One region of the Streptomyces sp. NBC_01428 genome, then DNA from elsewhere that is predicted to be linked to it. Evidence: riboswitches for the same ligand, from Rfam matches in the RefSeq annotation. Region 1 holds a riboswitch; the other holds the start of a gene.

Region 1 (7,248 bases):
ACGGATTGTGCTTCAGATTTGAAGCACACCGTCCGGGACGAGACACTACATCTGCTTCAAAGTTCAAGCAACGGGGAGGAGTGCCGTCCGTGCCGTCCTGGTGTCGTCGTCCGCGCTCCTCATGACGAGCAGGAACGCCGCCGCCACGGCAGATCTTCCCCGCGCGCCGCCGAGTCCTCGTCCTGGATCGCCCGGGTGATGGCCCCGCAGATCTCCTCCAGCTGGCCCACCTGCTCGGGGGTCAGCCGGTCGAAGACCGCCGCCCGGACCGTCGCGACATGCCCGGGCGCGGTCCGCTCCACGAGGTCCATGCCCTCGTCCGTGAGTACGGCCACATGGCCGCGCCGGTCGGTCGGGCAGCCCTCACGGCGCACCGTGCTGTCCTTCTCCAGCCGCGTCACGGCGTACGTGAGGCGGCTGCGCGTGATCTTCAGCGTCTCGGCCAGCTCCGTCATCCGCAGCCGCCGCTCGGGCGCCTCGGACAACCTCGCCAGGATGGAGTAGTAAAGGTGGGGCATGCCCGCCTCGGCCTGGAGCCCGCGGTCGATGGTGTCCTCCAGGAGGGAGCTCGCGGAGATGTACGAGCGCCAGGCGCGCTGTTCGGCGGGGGAGAGCCAGCGGGTCGTCATGGGACCAGTCTAGGTATTGTTTAAAACTTGAACCACTGTGCGCGTGCGACCGGAGGAAACGCCCCCATGCCCCGTCCCCACGTCCTGTTGTCCGCCGCCGTCTCCCTCGACGGCTTCCTGGACGACACCGGGCCCGAGCGGCTGCTGCTCTCGGGCGCGGCCGACTTCGACCGGGTCGACGAGGTGCGGGCGTCCTGCGACGCGATCCTGGTCGGCGCCGGCACCCTGCGCGCCGACAACCCCCGGCTCCTGGTCAACTCCGCCGAACGCCGCGCGGCCCGCGTCGCCGACGGGCGCCCGGCCTATCCACTGAAAGTCACCGTCAGCGGCTCGGGCGACCTCGACCCGGAGGCGCAGTTCTGGCACACGGGCGGCGAGAAGGCCGTCTACACGACCGACGAGGGCGCGCGCCGGGCCGCCGGCCTGCTGCACGGCCTGCCCGGCGTCGACATCGTCGCGACCGGACCCGAGCTGGACTGGCGCGTGCTGCTGGAGCACCTGCACGACGTCCGGGGCGTACGCCGGCTGATGGTCGAGGGCGGCGGACGGGTCCACACCCAGCTCGTACGGGAAGGGCTCGCCGACGAGCTGCAACTCGCCGTCGCCCCCCTCTTCGTCGGGCAGCCGGACGCGCCGCGGCTGTTCGGGCCCGGCGCCTATCCCCCCGGCCGGCTGCGACTCGTCGAGACCCGGCCCGTCGGGGACGTCGTCCTCATCCGTTACGTCCCCACCGCCCCCGGCACCGGCCGGAGCGCCTCCGCCGCCGACCGGCAGTGGCTGGCCCTGGCCTGCGAGCTGGCGGCGTCCTGCCCGCCCTCGGAGACCGCGTTCAGCGTCGGCGCCGTGGTGGTCGCCGCGGACGGGACCGAGCTGGCCCGCGGCCACTCCCGCGAGGGCGGCGACCCCGTGGTGCACGCCGAGGAGGCCGCCCTCGCCAAGATCGACCCGGCCGACCCGCGGCTGCCCGCCGCCACCGTCTACAGCAGCCTGGAGCCGTGCGCCCGCCGCGCCTCCCGCCCCGCTCCCTGCGCCCGGCTCATCCTCGACGCCGGCGTACGGCGGGTCGTCACCGCCTGGCGCGAGCCGGACACCTTCGTCACCGACGCCGACGGCAACGGACTCCTCGCCGCCGCGGGCGCCGACGTCGTCCTTCTGCCCGAGTACGAGCAGCGCGCCAAGGCACCCAACCGCCATCTCCTGGACGGGGCCGCGCACGGCAGGGACTGAGGGGGCCGAGGCCCCCGGAACCGTGGTTCGGCCGCACGGAAGGGGCCCCGGTATACGTGTGTGCCGAGGGCCCCGCGGATGCCGTACACTGGCTCTTACGACGCGGGGTGGAGCAGCTCGGTAGCTCGCTGGGCTCATAACCCAGAGGTCGCAGGTTCAAATCCTGTCCCCGCTACTGAAGGCCAAGGGCCGGAACTCGGATTCACGAGTTCCGGCCCTTGGTGTTGGTACAGCCCCTTGAGCGTCCTCCCTTCCCGTCACCGTGTTCGCTCCGGAGGGTCGCGGAATCCCTCGGTCGGGCCACACCGGTCGCCCCCCGTCCCCGCTCCGGGTCTGCTGGACGGGTGGGTCAGCCAGGAGGTGAGGAGCGGACCGGAGAACTCGACGACCGGGCCGACCGCCCGCCCCTCGGTGATCCGCGGGCGACGGGGGGTGCCGGTCCTTCGGGTGCGTCCGGACCCGCGGGCGATCCCGGAACCGGTCCGGCGCGATGGCGGACGGGTCGTATCTCCGCCGTGCGTGCCCTGGTCCGGGCCCTGCCGGTGCTGCTGGTCGTCGGCGGGACCTTCTACGACTACTTCACGCCGGGCGAGTTCACCGCCGCCCCCCTCTTCACCGCCGCCACCCTGGTCGCCGCGCCCCTCTATTCGCTGCGCGGCACCGTCCTCACCGGCGCCGCCGCCGTCGGCGCGCTGATCCTCGTGCACTTGCGCCTCGGCATCGTCCTTCGGGTCGACGCGGTCACCGAGGTCGTCACCGTCGCCACGGCGGCCGTCCTGGGCGTCCTCATCAACATCCTCGTCCGGCGCAGCGACGAGCGGCTCGCCTCCGTCCGGGAGATCGCCGAGTTCGCGCAACGGGCCGTGCTGCCGGAACCGCAGGCACGGATCGACGGCCTCGACGTCGCCGCGCGCTACGAGGCGGCCCAGGCGGACGCGTTCATCGGCGGGGACCTGTACGCCGTGCAGGACACCCCGTACGGCGTGCGGCTGGTCGTCGGGGACGTGCGGGGCAAGGGGATGACCGCGGTCGCGGCCGTCGCCGTGGTCATCGGCGCCTTCCGGGAGGCGGCGGAGCAGGAGACGACCCTGGAGGCGGTCGCGCAGCGGCTGGAGCGGGCGCTGAAACGCGAGGGCACCCGGCGCGACAACCTCGACGCCGTCGAGGGGTTCACCACCGCCGTCCTCGCGGAGATCCCGCACGAGGAGGAGACCGTCCGCATCGTCAACCGGGGCCATCCGCCGCCCCTGATGCTGCACCCCGACGGCACACTCGTCCCGCTCACCGGCGGGCCCGCCGCGCTGCCCCTCGGGATGAGCGACCTGGGCAGCACGCCCGACCGGGCGGTGCCGGCCCGCTTTCCGCGCGGCGCGATCCTGCTGCTGCACACCGACGGGCTGTCCGAGGCCCGGGATGTGAGCGGGGAGTTCTACGATCCGGCCGCGCGGCTGGCCGGGCGGGTCTTCCCGGGGCCCGACGCGCTGCTGAACACCCTCGCGGTCGAGGTCCGCAAGCACACGGGCGGCGCCCTCAGCGACGACATGGCGCTGCTCGCCGTCCGGCGCGGCTGACGCCCTCGATGGCCCTTCTCGACTGCTGTCACGAGGAGTGAGCGAACCGTGTCCCTCCGCATAACGACTGACACACCGTCACATGAATCCGTGGCGACGGAATGAGGCCAACTCGCCCGTTTTTCAGTGCGCATGACCCCAAAGTCCTGGCCAAAAAGCGTTAACGATCAGTCGGAACAGCTTGGAATCAGGTGGCCAGGTCTATTAACGTTCGATAACGCAGCGCGGTCGTCCCAGCCGTCACAAGAGATGGCTCCGTGCGCACGCGCCGAATCCCGCAAGGGAACCGGGGAACCACCAACTTGGGGTGAATCGAGCGTCCTCCACCGTGGCAGCACGGTGGGTATACGCGCGTAGGAGACCTTCCTGCTCCGAACCCGTCAGCTAACCCGGTAGGCGAGAAGGAAGGAAAGGAGTGCGCCCACGTGGCGTCCAACCGGCCTGCTCAGCCAACCTCGTTCGCACCGAATGACACCCAGTCCTTCGGTTTCGCCCACGGCAAGGACGAGGGACCCTGGGAGGAGTGGAATCCCACCGAGGATTCCGTCCGTCCCGTTCGTGGCCGGCACCGCGTGGGAAAGCAGCGCGGCGGAGGACTCGCCCGCAGCTCCACGGTCCTCGGCGTAGGCGTGATAGCCGCCGTCGGCGCCGGTGGCATGGCCACCGCGGCGCCCGGCAAGGCGCCGGTCTCGATCTCGCTGCCCGACCTGTCCTCGGTCACGCACTCGGCCAAGGCCCTGATCAGTGACGGCGCCGAGACACCCAAGGGCTCCTCGACTCCGCTCACCGGCGCGGGCCTGACCACCGCCGACACCGCTCAGGGCACCGCGGACGCCGGTGAGGCGCTGCGGACCCGCATCATGCAGCAGGCCGAAGCGCAGCAGAACCAGGTCGACAGCGCCGCCCAGGAGGCGGCCGAGACAGCCGCCGCGAAGCAGGCCGTCGCGCTCGCCACCAAGCAGCAGGACGCCGCCGAGGCCAAGGCGGACGCCGCGAAGAAGAAGGCGGAGGAGGAGGCCAAGGCGAAGGCCGAGGCCGAGCGCCTGGCCGAGCTCGCCAAGAGCTACTCGCTGCCGACCTCCTCGTACACCCTGACCTCGCGCTTCGGCGAGGCCGGCGCCCTGTGGTCCTCGGGCTACCACACGGGTCTCGACTTCGCCGCGCCCACCGGCACGCTGATCAAGGCCATCCACAGCGGCACCATCACCGAGGCGGGCTGGGCCGGTTCGTACGGCTACCGCACGATCCTCACCCTCGACGACGGCACCGAACTCTGGTTCTGCCACCAGTCGTCGATCAGCGTCAGCGCCGGCCAGAAGGTCGCCACGGGCGACGTCATCGGCCGCGTCGGCGCGACGGGCAACGTCACCGGGCCGCACCTGCACCTGGAGGTCCACCCCGGCGGCGCGGCCACCGGCATCGACCCGATGGCGTGGCTCCAGGGCAAGGGCCTCAACCCCTGACGGGTGTTCCGGACCAGGGCCTCGGCCCCTGATCCGCACGGATTGCCGACCGGCCGGTCGTGGGGACTCCCGCGACCGGCCGGTTTCGTCCGCCGTACCGGCCGTGCGGGATGCGGCAGACGTGCGGGATGGATGTGGAATACAGGCATCCGACCCGGGCGTTGAATCGACACATGACTTCTCTTCGCAAGCTCGGCTCCTCCGACCTCGAGGTCTTCCCGCTCTCCCTGGGCGGCAACGTCTTCGGGTGGACGGCGGACGAGACCCAGTCCTTCGCGGTCCTCGACGCCTACGCGGCCGCCGGGGGCAACTTCCTCGACACGGCCGACTCGTACTCGTCGTGGGTCGACGGCAACGAGGGCGGCGAGTCCGAGACCATCATCGGCAAGTGGCTGAAGGCCCGCGGCAACCGCGCGGACATCGTCGTCGCGACCAAGGTCAGCCAGCACCCCGCCTTCCCGGGCCTCTCCGGCGCCAACATCAAGGCCGCCGCCGACGCGTCCCTGCGCCGCCTGGGCACCGACCACATCGACCTCTACTACACGCACTTCGACAAGACCGAGGTGCCGGTCGACGAGATCATCGGCGCCCTCGACGAGCTCGTGAAGGCCGGCAAGGTGCGGAACATCGCCGCCTCCAACATCTCCCCGGAGCGGCTCCAGGAGTCCCTGGAGTTCTCCGACCGCGAGGGCCTCGCCCGCTACGTCGCGCTCCAGCCGCAGTACAACCTGGTCTCGCGCGACACCTACGAGGGCGATCTGCGCGACGTCGCCTCCCGCGCCGGACTGGCCGCCGTCCCGTACTTCGCGCTCGCCGCGGGCTTCCTCACCGGCAAGTACCGTCCGGGCGCGACCGTCGACTCGCCCCGGGCCGCGGGTGCGTCCAAGCACCTGGAGACGGAACGCGGGAAGCGGGTCCTCACCGCGCTCGACGAGATCGCCGAGGCCCACAACGCCGCCGTCGCGACCGTCGCCCTCGCCTGGCTCGCCGCCCAGCCCACCGTCGCCGCGCCGATCGCCTCGGCTCGCACGGTGGAGCAGCTCCCCGCCCTGCTGGGTGTCGCGGACCTGTCGCTGACGGACGCGGAACTGTCGCGCCTGACCGAGGCGTCGGCCTGACACCCGCCGTGTGATCCCGGGCCCCCGCCCGAGCGAGGCGCCGCCCCGCGCGGACGGGGGCTAGGAACGGTAGGGGTTGTAGTCGTACGTCGGATCCGGCACCGGCGGCGCGTACGGCTGGGCCGGTGGGACCGCGTACCCGTAGCCGTGCGCCGGCCAGGGGGGCGGTGCGGGGATCGGCGAGGTGGTGCGGGCCGCGTAGGCGAGGGACGGCCGGGCGATCTCCCGGCGGCGCCACAGCTCGTGCAGCAGCTCGCGTTCCCGTACGACGAAGTCGGCGCCCGCGCGGCCCCGGCGCCCCCGGTGGCGCAGGAACGCCAGCGAGGTCGCGTACGCCTCGTACTCGGCGACCGAGCGGCCCGCCGACTTCCCCCAGTGATGTCGGGCGTACTCGCGGGCGAGCCGCCGGGCCCGCATCGAGCCGAGGACGTACGGCTCGGCCGTGCCCAGCCAGCCCGCCGTCGTGTACGCGGGCAGTTCCGTGCGTACGGTGCGCAGCTCGCGCTGCCGGGTCCACACGACCAGCCAGGTCAGCAGCCCGAACGCGGGCACCATGAACGCCGCGTAGACCGCGAAGAAGCCGTACTCGCCGAAGTCGGACGAGCTGTTCCACACCGAGTGCATCCCCATCGCGAGCAGCAGGCCGGCGAACGGGATCAGGGTGCGACGCACGTGCTGGCGCTCGGCGGACAGGGCCGCGACGCCGAAGCCGATGCCGGTCAGCACGGTGAACAGGGGATGCGCGAAGGGCGACATCACCACGCGGACGAAGAAGGTCGCGGCGGTGACGGAGGTCAGCCCGCTGCCCCCGCTGAGCCGGTCGGTGCCGAAGGCGGTGCCGAGATAGAGGATGTTCTCGGTGAACGCGAAGCCGGTGGCGGTGACTCCGGCTATGACCACCCCGTCGACGATCCCGGTGAAGTCACGTCTGCGGAAGAGGAAGACCAGCAGGACGGCCGCCGCCTTCGCCGACTCCTCCACGACGGGGGCGATGACGGTCGCGCCGAGGGTGTCGGCGCTGGAGGGATCGGCGGTCGCGGTCGCTATCCACCGCGTGGCGAAGCTGTTGGCGACGATCGCTATGAGCGCGGCCGCGCAGGCGCCCCAGGCGAACGAGAAGACCAGGTTGCGCCAGGGGCCGGGCTCGACCCGGTCCAGCCACCGGAAGGCCGCTATGAGCAGCGGCACCGGGAACACGGCGAGGCCGAGGCCGACCAGGAAGCCCTCGGTGCCCGTCTGT
Region 2 (7,248 bases), 3.1 Mb from region 1:
GTGTACGGATGCGCGCTCGGCTGGTCCGGCTCCTGGCGGATCGCGGTCGCCCAACTGCCCGACGCGCGCGTGCAGATCACCGGCGGCGCGGGACACGACGACTCGGGCCTGCTGCTCCTCGCACCGGGGGAGACCTTCACGACACCCGTCTTCGCCGGGCTGTGGAGCGACGGCGGGTTCGGCGGCGCGAGCCGGGCCTGGCACGCGTACCAGCGGACGTACGTCGTCCCGGACGCGGAGCGGGACCGGCCGGTGCTGTTCAACTCCTGGGAGGCCACCACCTTCGACATCTCGGAGGAGCAGCAGCGGGTCCTGGCGCGCCGCGCGGCCGCCATGGGCGTCGAGCTGTTCGTGGTCGACGACGGCTGGTTCGGGGCCCGCACCCACGACCACGCGGGGCTCGGGGACTGGACGCCCAACCCGGACCGCTTCCCGGCCGGGCTCAAGCCGCTCGCCGACGACGTGCACGCCCTCGGCATGCAGTTCGGCATCTGGGTCGAGCCCGAGATGGTCAACCCCGACAGCGACCTCTACCGCGCGCATCCCGACTGGGTGCAGCACCAAGTCGGTCGAACCAGGACGGAATTCCGCAATCAACTCATACTGAACCTTGCCCGGCCGGACGTTCAGGAGTACCTCTGGGAGCGGCTCGACGCCCTGCTCTCCGGCGCGCCGATCGACTACGTGAAATGGGACTTCAACCGCTCCTTCACGGACGCGGGCTGGCCCGGCGAGCGCTATCCGCAAAAGCTCTGGGTGGCCCACGTCGAGGCCTTCTACGCCCTCCTCGACCGGCTGCGCGCGGCGCACCCCGGCGTCGCCTTCGAGTCGTGCTCCGGCGGCGGCGGCCGGATCGACCTCGGTGTCATGGCCCGTACCGACCAGGTGTGGACCTCCGACAACACCGACCCGCTCGACCGGCTCGGCATCCAGCACGGCTTCAGCCAGGTCCACCCGGCCCGGATCATGGCCGCCTGGGTCACGGACAGCCCGAACAAGCTGCTCAACGGCCGGGTCAGCTCGCTGCGCTTCCGCTTCGTGAGCTCCATGGCCGGGGTCCTCGGGGTCGGCGGCGACCTCAGCCGGTGGAGCGACGAGGAACTGGCCGAGGCGCGGGACTGGGTCGAGCTCTACAAGGAGATCCGGCCGGTCGTGCAGCAGGGCGACCTCTACCGGCTGCGCCCCCCGGAGGGCGGGCTGAGCGCCGTGCAGTACGTGCTCGGAGGCGAGACCGTGGTCCTCGCCTGGCTGCAGGCGCAGCACCACGGCGTGCGGCCGGCCCCGCTCAGGCTGCGCGGGCTCGACCCGGCCGGTGTCTACGAACGGGTCGAAACGGGCGAAGTGCACCGCGGTGCGGTGCTGCTGCATCACGGTCTGAGCACCGGGCTGAGCGGCGATCTCGATGCGACGGTTATCCGCCTGCGTCGCATCTGACTGTTCTGTCCGAAATAGCGTCTTCATTCCAACTGGCCCTGGAATGAAGCGACGTGCGCCGGGTCGCGTGAGCAGCGTCATATTCGTGACGATGTGTTGCCGTCGGCCTTTCGTGACCGGCCTTTGTTTCCGGGCGAATTGAAAGCGCGGAAAGATCGTCATTCCACGGAGGGTGACGGTGAATTCCGCATGGATCAAGAAAGGCGAGCGCACAGAATCCGCACACAGTTGTCGACGTGCTCGCATCTCGCTTACGTTCTGCCTCAATCCGGACGGACGCCCAATCCTGCCGCCGCCCGGAATCCGCACACTCACCCGTACACGGCAGGAGCGGGGGACCCACAGGTTCCGTGCCTGGTCCGGTCTCCGGAACAGGCTAGGGGTACAGCCGCGCAGCCGCGTGGCCGGGCATCTCCAGCCCGCACCCGACAGCTCACCTCGCAGGCGCCGGAGAGGAAATCGCCATGCCCGCGAAGGGTAAGCACCGCCGTCCCAAGTCCCTGCGTTTCACCCGCACGATCGCCGTGGCCGGAACCGGTGGCGCCGCACTCGCGCTGCCGTTGCTGGGAGCCACCGGCGCCCACGCCGCGACCCCGGCCGCCGCCGCGCAGCACACCCAGAAGTCCGCGACCGTCGCCCCGGCCGCCGCGAAGGCCGGCACGTCGACGACGTACGCGGTGAAAGCCGGCGACTATCTCGCCAAGATCGCCGACGACCAGCACGTCAGCGGCGGCTGGAAGAAGATCTACTCGGACAACCGCTCCGCCATCGGCAGCGACCCGTCGCTGATCCACCCCGGTCTCAAGCTGTCCCTCGGCGCGAAGGCCGCCGCCCCGCAGGCCTCGGCCCCGGCGAAGCCCTCGGCCGCCAAGCCGGCTGCCGCGAAGCCCGCCGCCGCGAAGGCCGACACGGCGAGCACGGCCACCAAGACGGCCGCCGTCGGCAACAGTTCGGGCTACACCCTCCCCGTGGACGGCGCCACCATCGGCACCAACTACAAGGTGGCGGGCAGCATGTGGTCCAGCGGCTACCACACGGGCACGGACTTCGTCGTCCCGACCGGCACCACCATCAAGTCCATCGCCGCGGGTACCGTCGTCTCCGCCGGCTGGGGCGGCGCCTACGGCAACCAGGTCGTCATCCAGCACGCCGACGGCCGGTACTCGCAGTACGCCCACATGTCGTCCCTGTCCGTCTCGGCGGGCCAGACCGTGACCGAGGGCCAGCAGATCGGCCTCTCCGGCGCGACCGGCAACGTCACCGGACCGCACCTGCACTTCGAGATCCGCACCACGCCCGACTACGGCTCGGACATCGACCCGGTCGCGTACCTGCGCTCGCACGGTGTTGCCGTCGGCTGACGCCGCCTCGCCCGACCTGCTCCTGACGGCAGGACCGCCTCCGAAGGCCGGACCCCACGATCCCCGGGGTCCGGCCTTCGGTGTTTCTCGGCGGCTCCCGGCGGCTCCCGGCGGCTTCCGGTGTCCGCCCGGGACACAATTCGCGGCGGCTGCCTCAACAGGCCTGACCAGAGCCTTATTCCATGGTTGACCAACACTTGACGAGTGGCTTATCTCACCGGCCGTCAACCCTTCCCTACGGTCGCGTAGCTCACATCCGAAGGTGAATCATGGGCCGACGTGGCAGACGATTCGAAGAGTGACGACAGATCAGTGATCGGGTCGTACGTGGCGGTGGGGGACAGCTTCACCGAGGGCGTCGGCGACCTGGGGCCCGACGGGGCCTTCGTCGGTTGGGCGGACCGCTTCGCGGTTCTGCTCGCGGACCGGCGACCCGAGGGCGACTTCAACTACACCAACCTCGCGGTGCGCGGGAGACTGCTCGACCAGATCGTCGAGACCCAGCTCGTCCGCGCCAAGGAGCTCGGCCCGGACCTGGTCTCCTTCTCCGCGGGCGGCAACGACATCATCCGGCCCGGCACCGATCCCGACGAGGTCGCGGAGCGCTTCGAGCGAGCCGTCGCCGACCTCACCTCGGCCGTCGGCGCGGTCATGGTGACCACCGGCTTCGACACCCGTGGCGTGCCCGTGCTCAAGCATCTGCGCGGCAAGATCGCCACGTACAACGGGCATGTGCGGGCCATCGCGGACCGCTACGGCTGCCCGGTCCTCGACCTGTGGTCCCTCAAGACGATCCAGGACCGCCGCGCCTGGGACGGCGACCGGCTCCACCTCTCGCCCGAGGGTCACACCCGGGTGGCGCTGCGCGCCGGGCAGGTCCTCGGCCTGGAGGTGCCGGCCGACCCGGACCAGCCGTGGCCGCCGCTGCCGCCGCGCGGCACCTTCGAGGTGCGACGCGACAACATCCACTGGGCCCGCGAGTACCTCGTCCCGTGGATCGGCCGACGCCTGCGCGGCGAGTCCTCCGGCGACCACGTGGCCGCCAAGGGCGCGCTCTCCCCGGGCGACATCAAGACCCGCATCGAGTCGGTCGCCTGACCGCCAGCCCCACGGTCACCGCGCCCCGGGCCCCGCGGGCCCGGGGCCGACTTGTCCCCGGACGCCGCGTCCGTGTCCTTATCGCGGCCCCGCCACCAACGCGGCCCTCTCCAGACCGAGTTCGCGGGCCAGGGCCTCGTCCGCCCATTGCTGGGTGCGGGCCCGGGAGACGGTGCCGCCGTAGGCGGTCATCTGGACGGCAAGGCCGTCGAGCAGGGCGGTGAGGCGCAGGGCCGTGCCGACCGGGTCGGGGCACTGGAACTCGCCCGCGGCGACGCCCTCGGCGATCACCTCGGTGAGGGCCGCCTTCCACTGGCGGTCGAGGTCGCGGGTGACCTCCAGCAGGGCCGGCTCGCGCAGTGCGGCCGCCCAGCCCTCGATCCACAGGCGCCAGCCCTTGGCCTGGCCGGTGGGGGCGTACCAGCGGACGGCGGTCCGCAGGCGCCGCAGCGCGGTCGTGCGGCGGCCGAGCAGTTTGCGCAGATGGGCGAGATCGTCCTCGGCCGCGTAGGTGAAGGCGGCCGCGACCAGCTTCTCCTTGGTGGAGAAGTGGTACAGGACGAGCGCGTTGCTGACGCCGAGGGACGAGGCCACGTCGGCGATCCGTACCGCCGCCACGCCCCGCGCCTCGATCTGTTCCACGGCGGCCCGCAGCAATTCCTCGCGCCGCTCCGCCACGCTCAACCGCACTCTCGCCACGCCGCAACCCTACACAGCGCGGTCGCCCGCGGTCGGACACGAGTTCGCGTCATCCGTACCAGCCGAACCGCTCCGCGATGACCGGAAGCCGGTCGGTGACGATGGCGTGGGCGGCGGCACGCGGTGTCGTCCCGTCGGCCTCCGCGCGGGCGAGCATCTGGTCGATCAGGGCGCGCATGGAGCGGCGGATGTGGGCGAACGCCTCGTCCGGGTCGGCGCCGATGTCGCCGAACAGGGTCCACCACCACCAGGCGTTCGTACCGGAGTTGACCACCACGTCCGGCAGGACGACGACCCCGCGGGCGGCCAGCAGCTCCTCCGCCTCCGCCAGGACCGGCATGTTGGCCGCCTCGACCACCCAACGCGCCCTGATCCCGGCCTGGTTGACCGCGTCGACCGCGTACGAGACCGCCGCGGGCACCAGCACTTCCGCATCGGCGGACAGCCAGGCGTCGCCGGGCAGTTCACGGTCGCCGGGGCGCAGCGCGGCGCGGTCGACGGTCCCGTACGCGTCCCGTGCCGCGAGCAGCGCCTCGACGTCGAGGCCGTCCGGGTTCGCGAGGGTCCCCTTGACGTCGGCGACGGCCACCACCTTCAGGCCCGCGCGGGTGAGGAACCGTGCGGTGGCCCCGCCCATCGTGCCGAGTCCCTGGAGGGCGACCCGTGTCCCCGCGTACGGGACCCCCGCCCGGTCCAGCGCGGCGAGCACCGACTCGGCGACGCCGCAGCCGCCGGCCAGTTCGTCGAGACCGATGCCGTCGACCTCGACGGCGAAGGCGTCCGCGAGCCGTCGCCGGGCCGCCCGCTCGTCGTCGAGGAGCGGGTAGACCGCCTGGATGGACGAGACGAGCCCGGCCTCCGCGGCGGCCCGGTCGACCAGGTCCTGGGAGAGGCCGAGATCCTCGCCGGTCGTCCAGAAGGCCTCGATGTACGGACGCATCGCCCGCAGGTAGCGCACCAGCAGGTCGTACGCCCCCGGGTCCTGCGGGTCGCAGTCGATGCCGCCCTTGGCGCCGCCCAGCGGAACGTACCGGCCGGCCGGGTCGTAGTGCAGCGCCTCCTTCATGGTCATCCCCCGGGCGAGCCCGGTGACCTCCGCCAGCGTGCAGCCAGGACGCATCCGCAGGCCCCCGCTCGCCACACCGCGGACGAGCCGGTCGACGACGAGGAAGCCCTGGCGGCCGGTCACGTGGTCCGTCCAGGTGAGCGACATGAGGGGGGTGGTCATGGGATCTCCTCGGGGACGGCTGTCACGGTGGTGCGCGGGTGAGCGGGGGGTTTCCCCCCTCGGGATCTCGGACGGCATCCTGGATCAGTACTGAATCATGGTTCAGTATCGAAACCGGTCGGCCGTCCTGTCAACGCGCGCGGGACCCCGGCGGCCGGGCGCTCGGGACGGGCGGGCGGTTCCGATGCCCGTGGGCGACGGCGAGAACGTTGCTCCCGGGCGGAAGAAGCGGGTCCGTGCCGGGGTTGAGGAGACACAGGCCCGGGACGGACGGACATCGCGTCGTGACCGGGGCGACGCGGCGCCGTCAGAGGCGACGACCATAATGAAAGCCTGACCGACTCCTTCTGGAGGTACCCGTGACCGGTTTCCGTACCCTGAGCTCCGGGCTCCGCTCGCTGCGGCCCGCCGCCTTCGGCGCGGATCCGGGCGGAGCGCGCATGGAGCGCATGCGCAGATCGCCGAACTTCGCGGACGGTGTGTTCCAGAACCCGGAGAGCGCCCGGACCCGCCCCGACGGCTCGATGCTGGAGTTCGCGAAGGTCTACTTCCGCAAGGAGGAGCGCCTCCACCGCTCCCCGGCGGGAACCGTCCCCGTGCACCCGACGACGCTCGCCGACCTGGCCAAGCCGGCCGCGACCGGCCTGCGGATCACCTGGATGGGGCATTCCAGCGTCCTCGCCGAGATCGACGGGCACCGCGTGCTCTTCGACCCCGTCTGGGGCGAGCGCTGTTCCCCCTTCGCCTTCGCCGGACCCAAGCGGCTGCACCCCGTGCCCCTGCCGCTGGCCGCGCTCGGCCCGGTGGACGTCGTGGTGATCTCGCACGACCACTACGACCACCTCGACATGCCCACGATCAAGGCGCTGGCCGGCACGGACACCGTGTTCGCCGTCCCGCTCGGCGTCGGCGCCCACCTGGAGCGCTGGGGCGTCTCCGCCGACCGGCTGCGCGAGCTGGACTGGAACGAGTCGGCCAAGGTCGGCGGGATCACGCTCACGGCGACCCCCGCCCGGCACTTCTGCGGCCGCGGGCTGCGCAACATCCAGCAGACCCTGTGGGCCTCCTGGGTCGTCGAGGGCGACACGCACCGGATCTACCACAGCGGTGACACGGGCTACTTCCAGGGCTTCAAGGACATCGGCGCGGCCCACGGCCCCTTCGACCTCACGATGATCCAGATCGGCGCGTACAGCGAGTACTGGCCGGACATCCACATGACGCCCGAGGAGGGCATGCGCTCCCACCTCGACCTCCAGGGCGGGCAGCCCTCGGGCGTGATGATGCCGATCCACTGGGCCACGTTCAACCTGGCGAACCACACCTGGGCCGACCCGGGCGAGGGCACCGTGGCCGCCGCTCGCGCGGTCGGCGCGACGGTCGCGCTGCCGCGCCCCGGCGAGCCCTTCGAGCCCACCGCCGAGACCG

The links. Region 1 has a riboswitch for cyclic di-AMP ahead of OG406_RS21340 (M23 family metallopeptidase). Riboswitches for the same ligand answer to the same signal wherever they lie in the genome.
Region 2: another riboswitch for cyclic di-AMP. It lies ahead of OG406_RS07960 (M23 family metallopeptidase); the one in region 1 lies ahead of OG406_RS21340 (M23 family metallopeptidase).

The regions. Positions count from the first base shown of each region.
Region 1 covers NZ_CP109499.1:4,904,824-4,912,071, forward strand. The annotation lists gene OG406_RS21320 (MarR family winged helix-turn-helix transcriptional regulator) at 120-629, opposite strand; gene OG406_RS21325 (dihydrofolate reductase family protein) at 696-1,856, shown strand; tRNA gene OG406_RS21330 (tRNA-Met) at 1,958-2,031, shown strand; gene OG406_RS21335 (PP2C family protein-serine/threonine phosphatase) at 2,201-3,427, shown strand; cyclic di-AMP (ydaO/yuaA leader) riboswitch at 3,684-3,841, shown strand; gene OG406_RS21340 (M23 family metallopeptidase) at 3,853-4,890, shown strand; gene OG406_RS21345 (aldo/keto reductase) at 5,064-6,008, shown strand; gene OG406_RS21350 (PrsW family intramembrane metalloprotease) at 6,069-7,248, opposite strand, start outside.
Region 2 covers NZ_CP109499.1:1,819,260-1,826,507, reverse strand. The annotation lists gene OG406_RS07965 (alpha-galactosidase) at 1-1,434, shown strand, start outside; cyclic di-AMP (ydaO/yuaA leader) riboswitch at 1,737-1,896, shown strand; gene OG406_RS07960 (M23 family metallopeptidase) at 1,899-2,795, shown strand; gene OG406_RS07955 (SGNH/GDSL hydrolase family protein) at 3,108-3,893, shown strand; gene OG406_RS07950 (TetR/AcrR family transcriptional regulator) at 3,972-4,592, opposite strand; gene OG406_RS07945 (Glu/Leu/Phe/Val dehydrogenase dimerization domain-containing protein) at 4,642-5,820, opposite strand; gene OG406_RS07940 (MBL fold metallo-hydrolase) at 6,180-7,248, shown strand, end outside.